DNA from 2 places in the Mesorhizobium sp. M8A.F.Ca.ET.165.01.1.1 genome. Region 1 is predicted to be linked to the other one. Evidence: riboswitches for the same ligand, from Rfam matches in the RefSeq annotation. Region 1 holds a riboswitch; the other holds the start of a gene.
What was found. A riboswitch is a leader RNA that binds a small molecule or an ion and turns the genes downstream of it on or off. The one in region 1 is predicted to bind thiamine pyrophosphate.
Positions count from the first base shown of each region.

Region 2: linked by a shared signal. The riboswitch ahead of thiB (thiamine ABC transporter substrate binding subunit) and the one ahead of thiC (phosphomethylpyrimidine synthase ThiC) in region 1 are both predicted to bind thiamine pyrophosphate.

Region 1 covers NZ_SRTH01000015.1:163,051-170,739, forward strand. The annotation lists gene EN808_RS29025 (hydroxymethylpyrimidine/phosphomethylpyrimidine kinase) at 1-478, opposite strand, end outside; gene EN808_RS29030 (thiamine phosphate synthase) at 469-1,074, opposite strand; gene EN808_RS29035 (thiazole synthase) at 1,071-1,844, opposite strand; gene thiS (sulfur carrier protein ThiS) at 1,846-2,043, opposite strand; gene thiO (glycine oxidase ThiO) at 2,012-3,013, opposite strand; gene thiC (phosphomethylpyrimidine synthase ThiC) at 3,010-4,845, opposite strand; TPP riboswitch at 4,951-5,067, opposite strand; gene panD (aspartate 1-decarboxylase) at 5,176-5,628, opposite strand; partial or broken gene EN808_RS37230 (biotin synthase) at 5,744-5,845, opposite strand; gene nadC (carboxylating nicotinate-nucleotide diphosphorylase) at 5,994-6,860, opposite strand; gene EN808_RS29070 (L-aspartate oxidase) at 6,860-7,689, opposite strand, start outside.
Region 2 covers NZ_SRTH01000012.1:65,526-73,214, reverse strand. The annotation lists gene EN808_RS25940 (RNA polymerase factor sigma-32) at 1-606, shown strand, start outside; gene EN808_RS25935 (M48 family metalloprotease) at 622-2,091, opposite strand; gene thiQ (thiamine ABC transporter ATP-binding protein) at 2,324-3,100, opposite strand; gene thiP (thiamine/thiamine pyrophosphate ABC transporter permease) at 3,093-4,712, opposite strand; gene thiB (thiamine ABC transporter substrate binding subunit) at 4,937-5,935, opposite strand; TPP riboswitch at 5,979-6,093, opposite strand; gene EN808_RS25910 (thiamine diphosphokinase) at 6,180-6,824, shown strand; gene EN808_RS25905 (ABC-F family ATP-binding cassette domain-containing protein) at 6,826-7,689, shown strand, end outside.

The DNA of each region.
Region 1 (7,689 bases):
TTCCCTCATCCATCGCCAATTCCGAGCTGACAAGGAGCGCCAACTCGATGAGATTGGGGGTGACGAGACGGCAAAGCGGCATCAGATTGCGCTTCATGGCGGTGATGGCGCCTGCTTCCAGGAGCGCCCGGCCTGAGGTCGAGGCCAGCACCGGGTCAAGTACTGCCGGCACCTGCGGATTCTCGCGCAGCACGCCGGCAACGGCAACGACGATCTCAGCCGCCGCGAGCATGCCGATCTTGATGGCGGCCACCTCGTTGGCCTGCAGCGCGGCGCGCATCTGCTCGGCCACTAGGCGAGATGGCGAATGATGGATTTCCATGACAGCTTCGTGCGTCTGCACTGTCAGCGCGGTGACAGCAAGGCAGGTGCGCACGCCAATGGAAGAGATCGTCTCGATATCACGTGCAATTCCAGCCCCGCCGCTGGAGTCCGATCCGCCAACGACAAGCACATGCGGTTCTCGCCTCAGCGCCATCGATCTGTCTTTTCCATCCACTCTCTGGTGCGTGCTTCGGGATCGGCATTCAATGTAATGTCAGTCACCACTGCCGCGCTGTCGGCGCCAGCCGCGAAGACACCATCGAGCCGGTCCGGGTTAAGGCCGCCGATGGCCACCAGTGGAACAGGCGCGACCCGACGCTTCCATTCGCTGACCCGTTCGAGCCCTTGCGGCGCCCATTTCATCTTCTTCAGGATGGTCGGATAGATGGGTCCAAGCGCTATGTAGTCAGGCTCGGCGGCCATCGCCGTTTCCAGCTCCTGATGATCATGTGTGCTCAGTCCGAGCCTTACGCCGGCTGCACGTATCGCCAAGAGGTCAGCGGTCTGCAAATCCTCCTGGCCGAGATGTATGAAGTCGCAGCCTTCCTCGATTGCCAGGCGCCAGTGGTCGTTGACGATGAGTTGGCACTGGTATCGAGCACACAAGGCCTTCGCGGTGCGGATCTCCGCGCGCAACCCAGCCTCATCCACGGTCTTGATGCGCAGTTGCAGAAGCCGGACTCCGAGTGGGACCAGCCGTTCGATCCAGGCAGCGCTGTCGACGATCAGATAAAAGGGATCGAGCTTCATGAAAAAACGGCCCTGCCGACCATCGGTGTCGATGGCACGGCGACGTCGCGCGGTTCGAGCATTCCCGAACTGAACGCCTCACGACCGGCGTCGACCGCCTTACCGAAAGCACGCGCCATGCCGACCGGATATGCCGCCTTGGCGACCGCTGTGTTCAGGAGCACGGCGTCAAAGCCGAGTTCCATGACGGTGGCCGCGTGCGACGGCCGTCCGAGCCCCGCATCCACAATCAGCGGGACGCCAGGGAAATATCCGCGCATCGAGCGCAGCGCCGTCATGTTGACCGGTCCCAAGGCGGAACCGATCGGTGCGCACCACGGCATCAGGACCTTGCAGCCCGTTTCCAGCAGCCGCTCGGCGACAACGAGATCGTCGGTGGTATAGGGGAATACCGCAAAGCCGTCCTCGCACAGGATGCGGGCGGCTTCAACCAGACCGAACACATCCGGCTGTAGCGTGTCGTGATTGCCGATCACTTCGAGCTTGATCCAGTTGGTGCCGAAGACCTCGCGCGCCATTTTCGCGGTGGTGACGGCTTCCTTGACGGAGAGGCAGCCGGCGGTATTGGGCAGGATTCTGGCGCCCAGCGAGCGGATCAACGACCAGAATTGTTCGCCGGCTCTACCGCCCGCCATCTCACGCCGCAACGAGACGGTCACCACCGACGTGCCCGACGCCTTGACTGCATCGGCAAGGATGGCCGGCGAAGGATATTGAGCGGTGCCGAGAAGCAGGCGCGACGAAAGCTCGGTTCCATAAAGCTCCAACATGCTAGCCGCCCTGCATGGGCGAGAGGATTTCGATCCGGTCGCCGTCGCTCAACTGGAACTCCGTGCGGTTGGCTTTGTGCACGAGGTCGCCGTTGACGGCGGTGGCGAGCCAATCGCCCTCATAGTCGAGCGCGGCAAGCAACTCGGCCAGCGTGGTGGCGGCAATCTCACGCGCCTCGCCGTTGACCATCAGTTTCATGAGCATGCTCCTTGGTTCTGTCTTGACTGAAAACCAGGCCGGCAGCCTGGCGCGCCATGGCGGGGGCGAGGAGAAAACCGTGACGATAAAGACCGTTGATCGCGATGATCTCACCGTCTGTTTCGACGCGTGGCAAATTGTCGGGAAATGCCGGACGGACACCCACACCGGTTTCAACGATCTCGGCCTCACCAAAGGCCGGATGGAGGGCATGGGCGGCGCCCAGCAGCTCCATCATGGAACGCGCCGTCACCGGTCCGGCGCTCTGGCTTTCAATCATCGTCGCTCCGATCATGAAACGGTGATCGGTGCGCGGCACGGCATAAAGCGGAAAGCGTGGATGAAGCAAACGGACCGGCCGCGACAGCGAGACATCAGGCGTGCGAAGGATCAGCATTTCGCCGCGAACACCGCGCAGCCTGTCATCGGCCGCTGCCATTCCCATGCAGTCTATCTGACGGGCGAAACCCGAAACAGGCCGGGCGTCGCAGCCGAAGTGGAATTTGACACCCATGGTCGCAAGGTTGTCATGAAGTGCCGCCATCGCCTGGCGTGGGTCGAGGTGAGCCTCGTTGGGGAAGAGCAATCCACGCCGGAAGCGGCCGGCGAGGTCGGGTTCCAGGAGCGCAATTTCGTTTTCATCGACGCGCCTATGCCCTGACGTGCGACTGGCGAACCGGTCAAGCTCACCGGCATCACGCGGCGCGGCCACGACCAATGTCCCGGCCCGTGTCACCTGACCCGACAGCACCGCATCCCACCAGTCGGCAGCGTCGCGTCCGAGATCCAGCACCGGCTGCTCCGCGCTTTCGCGCTCGCACCATGGCGCCAGCATGCCGCCGGCGAACCACGACGCGTTGCCGCCAAGGCCATGCCGCATCTCGGCGACTGTGACCGTCGCGCCGCGGGCGGCGAGTTCGAAAGCGACGGTGAGGCCGGCAACGCCGGCCCCTTTGACGAGCACCCTCATGATGGTTTGGGAGCCTCCGGCACGACCGGTACGCCAGTCTCGTCCGCCGGCATGTAGAGATCGCCGCCCTCCCGGTATTTTGCCGCCATTGCCGCCATGCCTTCCTTCTGAGCCTCGGCACGGATGTCGTGGGAAATGCGCATGGAGCAGAATTTCGGCCCGCACATCGAGCAGAAATGCGCCAGCTTGTGCGCCTCCTTGGGCAAGGTCTGGTCGTGGAAGGACCGCGCGGTTTCGGGGTCGAGCGACAGGTTGAACTGGTCTTCCCAGCGGAACTCGAAGCGCGCGCGGGAAAGGGCATCATCCCTGACTTTCGCTGCCGGATGGCCCTTCGCCAGATCGGCTGCATGGGCGGCGATTTTGTAGGTGATCACGCCAATCTTGACGTCGTTGCGATCGGGAAGGCCGAGATGCTCCTTGGGCGTGACATAGCAGAGCATGGCGGTGCCGAACCAGCCGATCATGGCAGCACCAATGCCTGAGGTGATATGGTCATAGCCCGGCGCAATGTCGGTCGTCAGTGGTCCAAGCGTATAGAAGGGCGCCTCGCCGCAGACAGCGAGCTGCTTGTCCATATTCTCCTTGATCTTGTGCATCGGCACATGGCCGGGACCTTCGATCATCACCTGGCAATCCTTGGCCCAGGCGATCTGCGTCAATTCGCCGAGCGTTTCCAGCTCGGCGAATTGCGCCGCATCATTGGCATCGGCGATCGAGCCCGGACGAAGGCCGTCGCCGAGCGAGAAGGATACGTCATAGGCGCGGCAGATGTCGCAGATCTCCTCGAAATGCTCATAGAGGAAGCTTTCCCGGTGATGGTGCAGGCACCATTTGGCCATGATCGAGCCACCGCGCGAGACGATGCCCGTGACCCGGTCGACGGTCAGCGGGATGTAATGCAGCCGCACACCGGCATGGATGGTGAAATAGTCGACGCCTTGTTCGGCCTGCTCGATCAGCGTGTCGCGGTACACCTCCCAGGTCAGGTCCTCGGCGATGCCGCCGACCTTCTCGAGCGCCTGGTAAAGCGGCACCGTGCCGATCGGCACCGGTGAATTGCGCAGGATCCAGTCGCGAATGTTGTGGATGTTGCGGCCGGTCGACAGGTCCATCACCGTATCGGCGCCCCAGCGGATCGCCCAGACCATTTTTTCGACCTCTTCGGCCATCGAGGAAGTGACAGCGGAATTGCCGATATTGGCGTTGATCTTGACGAGGAAATTGCGCCCGATGATCATCGGTTCGCTCTCTGGGTGGTTGATGTTGGCTGGAATGATCGCCCGCCCGTGCGCCACCTCGTCGCGTACGAATTCCGGCGTGACGAAATCGGGAATAGCCGCGCCGAAGCTTTCACCGTCGCGTTGCAGCTTGCCGCGGGCGATTTCCCGGCCGAGGTTTTCGCGGATGGCGACGAACTCCATCTCGGGCGTGATGATGCCGGCGCGCGCATAGGCAAGCTGTGTCACCGCCTTGCCGGCCCTGGCCCTTAGCGGCCGGTTGCGAATGGGAAATTCCGGCGTCAGGCGCTCACCCGTGACGAAGCCATTGTCTTCCGGCCGCACATGGCGGCCGTCATAGGCTTCGACATCGCCCCGCGCCGTGATCCATTCGTGGCGAGGCCGGGCGAGGCCCTTTTCGATGCTGGTTTCGACAGTCTGGTCGGTATAGGGGCCGGACGGATCGTAGACGGTGATGGGCGGCTCGCCCGCTGTCGGATGGACGGAGATTTCGCGCATCGGCACTTTGATGTGCGGATGGAGGACGCCGGGCTTGTGGATTTTCCGTGAGGCAGGCAGCGGTCCCGTTGAGACGGCTGGGGTTAGGGCATTCATCTTGAGGCTCCTTTGCTCATGCATTGGAGACCCAGTTCTGTGCCGGAAGGATGAAAAGACGCTTTGGTCGACCTGCTTGAAAACAGGTCTTCGGGCGTAAACTCCCGCAAAGCGCTTGCACCGTCCCTACGCCAGTATGAACTGGATCAGGTTCAACGGGTCACTGCGCCGCGATAGCCAGCAGTATCTCAGCCCCTTGCCGGGACTCCCCTGGTGAATGTTTTCGAATTGACCGAGCCGACACTGCTTTGTCAAGCGCATTTCCACCTGCGGCGGTGATCGGCGACTAATGAAACCCCGCGCAAAGCACGGGCAAATCTCGAGAGGAAGTCACGCGCCGGAGACCAGCGCAGGAATGGCCAAAGGCTCATTCGCCTCGTCAAGGATCGAGAAACTGTAACGCCCATGTGCGTCAAGATCGACGGAGTAGCTCAGGCGATCGAGTATGTGATTGTCCTGGTCGAAGGTGATGATCCGCGGCTTCAACGAGGTGATATTCGCTTCGTCCAGGTATATGGAGTTGCAAACAATGATCTGGTCGTCTGGCTGGCAGGTGCGGGCAGCCGCACCATTGAGGATGCAGCATCGTGAGCCGCGCTCGCCGAAAATGACATAGGTCGAAATCCGCGCACCGGAATTCTTGTTCCAAATCTCCACAAATTCCATCGGCAGGATCCCGGCTGCTTCGCAGTGGTCAGGGTCCAGCGTTATCGATCCATGGTAGTTGAGGTTCGCTTCGGTGACGTAGATGCCGTGCAGCTTGCCAGCGACTAGTTTTCGCAATGGTCCTGTTTCCTATCATCATGGATGAATCGTCCCGCCATCCTCTGGGTGGCCGGGTTACCCCGCTAGATTCCGACGACGACGGCGCCGCCGCTGAGACCAGCGCCCGCCGCCGCCTGTTGGGATCGAAATTCCGGCGGTGAACGGTTTGCGCTTGAAACAGCAGGTCGTTGAAAGGCGCGTCATGCAGCGCCCGAGCAGCTTCCACGGTCCACATCCGGTGGCCGTCGAAGGATTGAGCTTCACGCATGGTTTTTCCGAAATCGCTGCGTGCATTTCCATCCTGTTCCCCTTGCATTGGGCGACCTAGGCACCTTTGAACTTGGCGGGCTGGGTCGAAAAAGCGTCCGGTCGACCGCCGATTGTCAGGCCCGACGGACAAATTTCGCGGAGTCGAGCCCGATATCGAGGATTGGCGCGCTGTGGGTCAACCAGCCGATGGAGATCAGGTCGACACCGGTCGCGGAGACGGCTGGAGCCGTCGCCGGCGTTATCCTGCCCGACGCCTCGGTAATCGCCTGGCCGGCAACCATCGCCACTGCTTGGCGCAATTCGTCGACAGACATGTTGTCGAGCAGGACGGCGTCTGGGGCGAGGGCCATAGCCTCTTCTAACTGGGCTAGCGTATCGACCTCGACTTCGATCTTGACTAGGTGGCCGACGCTGCATCGCGCGCGCTCGATTGCCATGCGAATTCCGCCAGCGATGGCGATGTGGTTGTCCTTAATCAGGATGGCGTCGTCGAGACCGAAACGATGATTGGAGCCGCCACCGGCGCGCACGGCATATTTTTCGACCGCTCGCAATCCAGGCGTCGTCTTGCGCGTGCAGACGATTCTTGCGCCGTGGCCGCGGACCGCCGCGACGATCAATGCCGTCGCGGTGGCGATACCGCTCAGATGGCACAGAAAATTGAGCGCCGTCCGTTCCGCGGTGAGTATGGCCCGGGCCGGACCGCTGACCGATGCGATGGTCTCACCTTGCGCGATGTTGCTGCCGTCCGCTCGCTCCACTGTCATCTCGACATCCTGGTCGATCAACCTGAAAGCGAGCATCGCCAGGTCGAGACCGGCTATAGTTCCGGCCTCGCGCGCAGTCAGCACCGTTGTCGCATGATGGTCCTTCGGTACGATGGCATCAGTGGTCAAATCACCGGCCTTGCCAAGGTCCTCGAGCAGAGCTGCCCGCACCAGAGGCTCGAGCATGATCGTTGGAAGGGGGGATAGGTTCATCAAGCGACGCTTTCGAGCATTGGAGAGTTGCCGAGTTCCCGCGCCGCAAACATGGCCGCGTCGAGCCTGATTTCGGAGCGGCGGGCGACGGCCGCTTGATGGGGAAAGTCGTTCCGGTAGTGAGCGCCACGGCTTTCGCGGCGCAGCAAGGCGGCAACCGCGATCATCAGCCCTACGGCGGCGGGATCGGACGCTGTGTCGTGCCGATGCAACAGCAGCAACAAGGCGCGCGCAGCCTCTTTCAAACCTTCGCCATCCCGCGTGACGCCAAGGGCATGTGACAGGAGAGGGCGCACAGGCCTCGGATCCGGCGCGGGCAGGTTAGCTGCCATCGCTGGCTTCCCACCGCCGTCCGGTGCACCAGCGACGCTTTCGGCAACCCAGCGCGCGCAAACGACGGCCTCGGTCAGCGAGTTGCTGGCGAGCCGGTTGGCGCCGTGCAGCCCGGTCGACGCGACTTCGCCGCATGCCCAAAGTCCAGGAACCGATGTTCGCCCGGCCAGATCCACGGCGACACCACCCATGTGGTAATGCTGGGCCGGCCGGATGGGAATGAGGTCTCGCGCCGGATCGATGCCGGCCTTGCCGCAGGCTGATGCGATTGTCAGAAATTGCTGCGCGAACATCGTGCCTGGCTTCTCGCGGACGTCGAGGAAGACGCGATGGCCGTCGGCAAGATGTCGCCAGACGGCGCGCGCGACGATGTCGCGCGGTGCGAGTTCCGCCCCGAGCAGGCCATCGAGGAAGCGCCGCCCTGTTTCGTCGACGATTGTTGCACCTTCTCCGCGAACCGCCTCGCTGATGAGCGGCATCGGACGGCCGGGCCCGT
Region 2 (7,689 bases), on a different contig from region 1:
GAGCGCGAGGTACGGTTTTCGACCTACGCGACGTGGTGGATTCGCGCTTCGATGCAGGATTACATCCTGCGCAACTGGTCGATCGTGCGCGGCGGCACCAGTTCGGCGCAAAAGGCCCTGTTCTTCAATCTCAGGCGCCTGCGTGCGCGCCTCGCGAACGGCGCCGAACCGCTCTCCAACACAACCCTCTACCGCGAGGTGTCGGTTGCGCTTGGTGTCTCCGAGGCTGATGTGGCGCTGATGGATTCACGCCTCTCCGCCCCGGACTCCTCGCTCAACGTGCCGCTTGCCGACGATGCGGGGGCGACCGAGCGGATGGATTTCCTGGTCTCCGACGATCCCCTGCCCGACGAGATTGTCGGCGACAAGATCGACGTCGCGCGCCGCTCGCTTTGGCTGAGGGAGGCGCTTCAAGCTCTCAACGCCCGCGAACTCCGCATCATCGAGGAACGCCGGCTGACCGACGAGGGCGCCACGCTCGAGGCACTCGGCGAGACGCTCGGCATTTCCAAGGAACGCGTCCGCCAGATCGAGGCCCGCGCGATGGAAAAGCTCAAGGTCGCGCTGGTGAAGCAGAATCCCGAATTCATGGCGACCGCCGCCTGATTCGCGCAATGGGCGCTACTTGTCGGTGACGATCTTGACCTTGTCGCCGGCCGAAACCGCGGCCCCCGGCGACAACGCGTTGAGCACGCGGAACAGGTCGAGCTTGCGGTCGACGCCCACCATCTGCGCGGCAAGCGAGCCCATGGTCTGTCCCGGCTGTACCGTAAGCACACGGATATGCAGTGGCTTCAGGGCCGCCTTTTCGGCGGGACTGAGAATGCGGAAGGAGCCGCTGACCGAGCGCGCCACCGTTTCCAGCGAGGTGCTGGCCGAGGGCGCCGCGGTCAGCAATCGGTAAACCTGGCCGCCGGCGCGGATCACCGCGATATCGAACTGCCAGCCTTCGGCGCCGGCATGCGCGGTCGCCGCCTCATTGCCGTTGATGGTTTCCTGCTTGACAGTGCTGTCGTCGAGGCCAGCCACCCAGCCGCTTCTGATATAGTCGGTCAAGGCGCGGTTCTTGTCGATCGAAACGCCATCGAAGCGGATCGCTATGTCGCCAGGACCGGTCGCCGTCACCGCTGCCGCCGAATTGTCGATGATGAAACCGTCCGGCACCGTGAACGACACGCCGAGGCCCGGATGCAGGAAGGTCTCGCCGCGCACATAGCCTTCTTCCGGCGTGTCGCCGTAAAGCAGGCCGTCTATGCCGGCGAGGAAGGAATCGCGGTCGCGCGTGCCGAAGCCGGGCGCGCCGAACTGGCGGGCGTGGCGCTGTGCCAGATCGATGCGCTGCGGCGTGTTGGGGTGCGTCGCAAGGAAGTCGAGGCTGGCGTCCGTGGCGCCGCTGATCGAGCGGAAATCGGTGTAGGCCGACATCGACTGCAGGAATCGGCCGGCGGCATAGGGATCGTAGCCGGCTTCGCCGATCGACTTGATGCCGATGGCGTCCGCCTCCAGTTCCTGGTTGCGCGAGAACTGCGCCAGCCTGAGCTTGCCGCGGATCAGTGCTGCCTTGGCGGTCGGGCTGTCGCCGAGCACATCCGAGACGACCTTGGTCGCCAGGCCCTCCTCGGCCTCCAACTGCTGGCGCTGCAGGCCATGATTGGCGGTGACGTGTCCCATTTCATGCGCGATGACAGCGGCGAGCTCGGACGAATCATTGGCCAGCGCCAGGAGGCCGCGCGTTATGTAGAGATAGCCGCCCGGCAGCGCGAAGGCGTTGACGTTGGGCGAATTGAGGATGGTGATGCGATAGGTCTGCGTCGGGTTGGCCGATACCACGGTCAAATTGCCGACCACCTTGGCGACCATGCGCTCGAGCTTGGGATCGGAATATTCGCCACCATAGGTCGCCAGGATGCGCGGATGCTGCGCCTTGGCGAGTTCGGCAAGCTTGTTGTTGGCGGCGACATTGTCCACCGTGATCGGCTTGTCGGATGGCTGGAAGCCGGATTCCTGGACCTCCGGAGGCGTGAACATCTGGCAGCTCGCCAGCGCCACGGCAAAGCCAGCCAGCGCCAGGAAGCGCGCCAGCGGGTTCATTCGTAGCCTGTCAACGCCGATCGCCAGAATGGCTTCCTTTCAGGTCCTTGCGCATGATCATGCAATGCGCAAAACAAACTGCTACAGCATCTGCTGCCCGCCCCTCGGGGCGGGCAGCAGATGCTGTAGGCAAATCACGGCCAGTGCCGGACCGGTATCGAGCGGACCTAGCCACACTACTCCAGTCATGGCAAGCAAGCGCCACATCGCCTCGGGCCGGTTTGAGCGTAAATTATGTCCGCTTCCGGGCAATATCTCGTGATAAGGCATCCCCGGCACCCGCACCGATATAGCGCCGGAACGCCTCCGGACCAGCCCCGGAAAAGAAATCGTCCGCCGTGCCTGTGGCGGCGATGGCGCCATTGTCCAGAAACACCACCTTCTGGCCGATGCGGCGGGCATCCTGCGGCTGGTGCGTGACGAACAGCACCGTCATGCCACGCTCGGCATGAAGGCCAGCAACCAGGTCGAGCATGTCGTCGCGCAAGGCGGGCCCAAGCGAGGCGAAGGGTTCGTCGAGCAGCAGCACCGGGCGGTCACGCACCAGCACGCGAGCCAGGGCGACGCGCTGGCGCTCACCGCCCGAAAGTTCGCGCGGCAGCCGCTTCTCCTTGCCGGCAAGACCGGTGCGCGCAAGGGCGCCCGCGATATCGGCGTGGTCGGTATCGGTCAGCCGCAACGATGGCGAACGGCCGAGCCCGACATTCTGCTCGACGGAAAGATGCGCGAAAAGATTGTTCTCCTGAAACACCATCGACACCGGACGCACGGCCGGCGGCTCACCACTGACATCGCCCCCGCCGATCAGCACGCGGCCGGATCTCGGCATCTCGAATCCGGCCACCAGATTGAGCAGCGTCGACTTTCCCGAACCGCTTGGCCCCATGATGGCAGTGATTTGCGTCGCGGTGAACTCGACATCGAAAGCGAACAATGCCTCGCCATAACTGAACGAGACCTTGTCCAGCCGCACCGGAACCCCTTTGCCGTCAGCCGCACCGTCAGACATCGCGGGCCATCCCCTTTCCCAGCCGGTCCGCTGCCAGCACCAGTACCAGGCAGACAAGGCCCAGCAACAACGCCAGGCCGGCGGCGTCCTGGGTGCGGTAGCTGCCCATGCGCGCCAGGAGAAGGTAGGGCAAGGTCTGTACGGAATCACTGCCGAACAGGGCGATGACGCCGAGATCGCCAAGCGACAGCGCCATGGCGAAGGCGAAGGCGGTGGCGAGCGGCCGCCGCAGCGACGGCCAGTCGACCAGCTTCAGCCTTGCCCAGCCGGAAATGCCGAGCTGTGCGCAGAGCCGTTCGTGGCGCTCGCTTGCCGCATCATAGGCGGGGCGGATGGCGCGCAGCGCGAAAGGCATCGCCATGACAGCGTTGACGGTGACGACCATGAGCGGGGCGATGGCAAAGACGTCGCCGACGTGGCGCAACAGAAGGAACCAACCGGCGCCGACGACGATCGGCGGCACGACCAGCACAAAGCCGGCGCCGGTATCGGTGGCGTGTTCGAGCAGTGTCATTGGGCCGGAGCGGCGGTTCGATGCCAGCGCCCGCCGCGCCATTGTCAATGCCAACGAGAGCATCACCGAAAGCAGCGCCGAAAGGAAGCCGAGCACGGCGCTGGTGAGTGTCGCCTGCCGGACAGCGGTCTCGCCGGCCAGCCGGTCGAGATCGGCGCTCAATCCGGCGATCACGGTCGCCGCCATCGGTCCCGCGACGACCAGCAGCGTCAATCCGATGAGCAAGGCATTCAGTGTGGCTTCGGTGCCGTTGACGGAGAGATAGCGGCGCGGCGCGACCGGCAGGTTGGTGTCGCCGACGACATTGGCGCCGAGCCGCGTCAGCGCCAGCACCACGATGAAGGTCAAGGCGATCTGCAGCAATGTCAGCGCGACAGCCCTCGCGGGATCGAAATCGAAGCGCAAGGCCTGATAGATGCCGACTTCGAGCGTCGTCGCGGCCGGCCCGCCGCCAAGCGTCAGCACGATGGTGAAGGATGTGATGCAGAGCATGAAGACGAGCCCGGCGACGCCGGGCATGGCGGCGCGCAGTGTTGGCCATTCGATCAACCGGAACGCCGGCCGCGCCGCCATGCCGAGCTGGCTCGCCAGCCGCCACTGGTCGGAGGGGATGGTCTGCAGCGCCTCGAGGAACAGGCGGGTGGCCAGCGGCAGGTTGAAGAAGACATGGGCGACGAGAATGCCGGAGAGGCCGTAGATGCCCGGCCAGCCCTGGCCGCCAACCCAGTTGAACAGGCCGGCGAAATAGCCGGCACGGCCATAAAGCGCCAGAATGCCGAGCGCCGCGACGATCGCCGGCAGCGCCAACGGCACGGCGAAGAGCTGCAGAATGAAGGCGCGGCCGAAAAACCGTGGATGCCGCGACAGCGCCCGCGCCACGAACAGGGCCGGCCCGACGGAGAGCAGCGTTGACAGGGCCGCCTGCCAGAGTGTGAAGCGCACGACGCGCAACAGATAAGGGTCGAAGGCCGCCCAGGCGCCGGAGAGGTCGTGTGCGCCTTCGACAAGCAGCCCGGCAAACGCGCCGCCGATCAAGAGCGCGATCGCCGCCAGCGCTACGCTGCCGGCGGTAATGCGGGGATCAGACGCGGGTTGCACGAAAGGCCTTTAACGTGCGTCGCGTTCCTTCGCGCCCCCCTCTGTCCCGTCGGACATCTCCCCCACGAGGGGGGAGATTAGCAGCTCCGGCGCCCAGCTCATTCCTGCAATGTTGGCGATTGGCGAAATCGCCGATGACAGCCAATCTCCCCCCAAGCGGGGGAGATGTCCGGCAGGACAGAGGGGGGCGCCGTAGAGCATTCATCTTCGGATCATACAGCCAACTACTTGCTCATCACCGCCAGCCATTCATCCACCCAGGCCTTGCGGTTGGCCGCGACCTCGTCCGGGCTGAACAGCAGGGTCTTGGTCGGCTTGACCAGTTTGTCGAAGGCCGGGTTGAGCGGCTTGTCGGTCTTGCCGGCCGGGAACATCCAGTTGGTCTCGGGGATGGCGTCCTGGAATTTCGGTCCGGTCATGAAGGCCATGAATTTTTCCGCCAGCGGGTTCTTGGCTCCGGTCGTGGTGATGCCGGCGACCTCGATCTGCAGATACTCGCCCTCTTCGAAAGACGCCGCCTGGTAACGCTCGGTGTTCTCGGCGACCATATGGTAGGCCGGGGAGGTGGTGTAGGAAAGCACCATCGGCGCCTCGCCCTTGGTGAACAGGCCATAGGCCTCGCTCCAGCCCGGCGTCACGGTCAGCACCTTGGTCTTGAGCTTGGCCCAGGCCTCCGGCGCCTTGTCGCCATAGACCGACTTCACCCAGAGCAGCAGGCCGAGACCGGGCGTCGAGGTGCGCGGGTCCTGGATGACGATCTTGTCGTCGGCGCTGCCCTCGACCAGCTCCTTCAAGCTTTTCGGCGGCGACTTCAGCTTTTGCGTATCGTAGACAACGGCGAAATAGCCATAGTCGAAGGGAACAAAAGTATCGTCGCTCCAGCCGCCCGGCACGTTGACATCGCTCGCCGCGCCATGCGGCGCGAACAGGCCTGAGGCCTTGGCATCGGCGGTGAGATTGGTGTCGAGGCCGAGCACGATGTCGGCCTTGGTCGAAGCGCCTTCCAGCTTGACGCGGTTGAGCAGCGCCACGCCGTCGGCGACCGAGACGAATTCGACATCGCAGCCGCATTCGGCCTCGAATTCCTTCTTCACCACGGGGCCCGGACCCCAGTCGGCGGTGAAGCTCTCATAGGTGTAGACGGTGAGCTTGTCCTTGGCCAAAGCCGGCCCGGACAGGGCCACTGCCGTGGCTGCGATGAGAGAATATAAAAACGTGCGCATCGGCGCCTCCTTCGTTTGCGTTGAAAGGAATTGAGGCGTCGGACTGTCCGAAACGTCTAATCCCTCCGCCGGTACAAACCGGATCAGGTTCAGCGGGTTGGCGAGACTGCCTCTCAGCCGGTCCGCGAAATTCGCGTCCGGCACCCCGTTAGAGCGTTTCGACACATAGGCCCGGCGGGTGGGACACGCAAGTGGGAGTTTGCCGCCTTCCGTTTCCCGTGCCGGGCTGGTAAGGCGACGGGATATGAGCACATTCACCATCCTGCTTGGCGGCGATCTCCTCCGCACGCCCCGGCTCGACCGCCAGGTCGAAGGCTCGCGCGTGATCGCCGCCGACGCCGGCATCGGTCATGCGCGGATACTGGGCCTAGTGCCGGAATTGTGGGTCGGTGATTTCGATTCGGTTCCGGCCGATCTGCCCGCCCATCTCGCCGCCGTGCCCCGGCAAACCTTCCCGGCGGAAAAGGACAAGACCGACGGCGAACTGGCAATCGCGGCCGCACTGGAGCGTGGAGCGACCCGCCTTGTGCTGGCGGGCGCCTTCGGCGGCAAGCGCGCCGATCACGCCTTCCTGCATCTGGCGCTTGGCCTGCGGCTGGCCGAGGCCGGAACGGATGTGCTTTTGACCAGCGGCGCCCAGGAGGGTGTCCCCTTGCTCAACGGCAGGGCCAGCTTCGATTATGCCGACGGCACGCTATTTTCTATTCTCGGCTTTTCCGAACTCTCCGGCCTGACCGTCACCGGCGCCAAATGGCCGCTCGACAAGGTCGAGGTGGCTTTCGGATCGTCGCTGACCATTTCCAACGAGGTCAAGGGCCGCCTCGACATCGCGCTCGGCCACGGCCGCGCGCTGCTGCTCGCCCATCCCTATCCATTGCCCGAAAGCTGACATGGCCCCGCCCCTTCTCAATCTCGACGGGATAAGACTGACTTTTGGCGGCACGCCGCTGCTCGATGGCGCCGCCCTGACAGCGTCGGCCGGCGACAAGATCGCGCTGGTCGGCCGCAACGGGTCCGGCAAGTCGACGCTGCTCAAGATCGCCGCCGGCCTGATCGAACCGCAGGACGGCGAGGTGTTCCGCCAGCCTTCGGCGACTGTCCGCTATCTGCCGCAAATGCCCGACATGGACGGCTTTGCCAATGTGCGGGCCTATATCGAGGCCGGGCTCGGCCCGGCCGACGATCCCTACCGCGCCAGCTATCTGATGGAGCATCTCGGCCTGTCGGGCGAGGAGCGGCCGGCAGACCTGTCCGGCGGCGAGGCCAGGCGCGCCGCCCTTGCCCGCGTCATGGCGCCGGAGCCCGACATCCTGCTCCTTGATGAGCCGACTAATCATCTTGATCTGTCGGTGATCGAATGGCTGGAAGAGGAGCTCGTCCGGACTTCCTCGGCGCTCATCGTGATCTCGCACGACCGCCGGTTCCTCGAGCGTGTGTCGCGTGCCACCGTCTGGCTCGACCGTGGCCAGACCCGCCGGTTGGACAAGGGCTTTGGCCATTTCGAGGAATGGCGCGACCTCGTGCTGGAGGAGGAAGAGCGCGAGCAGCACAAGCTCGGCCGCCAGATCGTGCGCGAGGAGCACTGGCTGCGCTACGGCGTGACGGCACGGCGCAAGCGCAACATGCGACGTCTCGGCGAACTGCAGACCATGCGCCAGCGCTTTCGCGGCCATCGCGGCGCCGAGGGCACCGCGACAATGGTGGCCAGCGACGCGGCCGAATCCGGCAAGCTGGTGATCGAGGCGAAAAACATA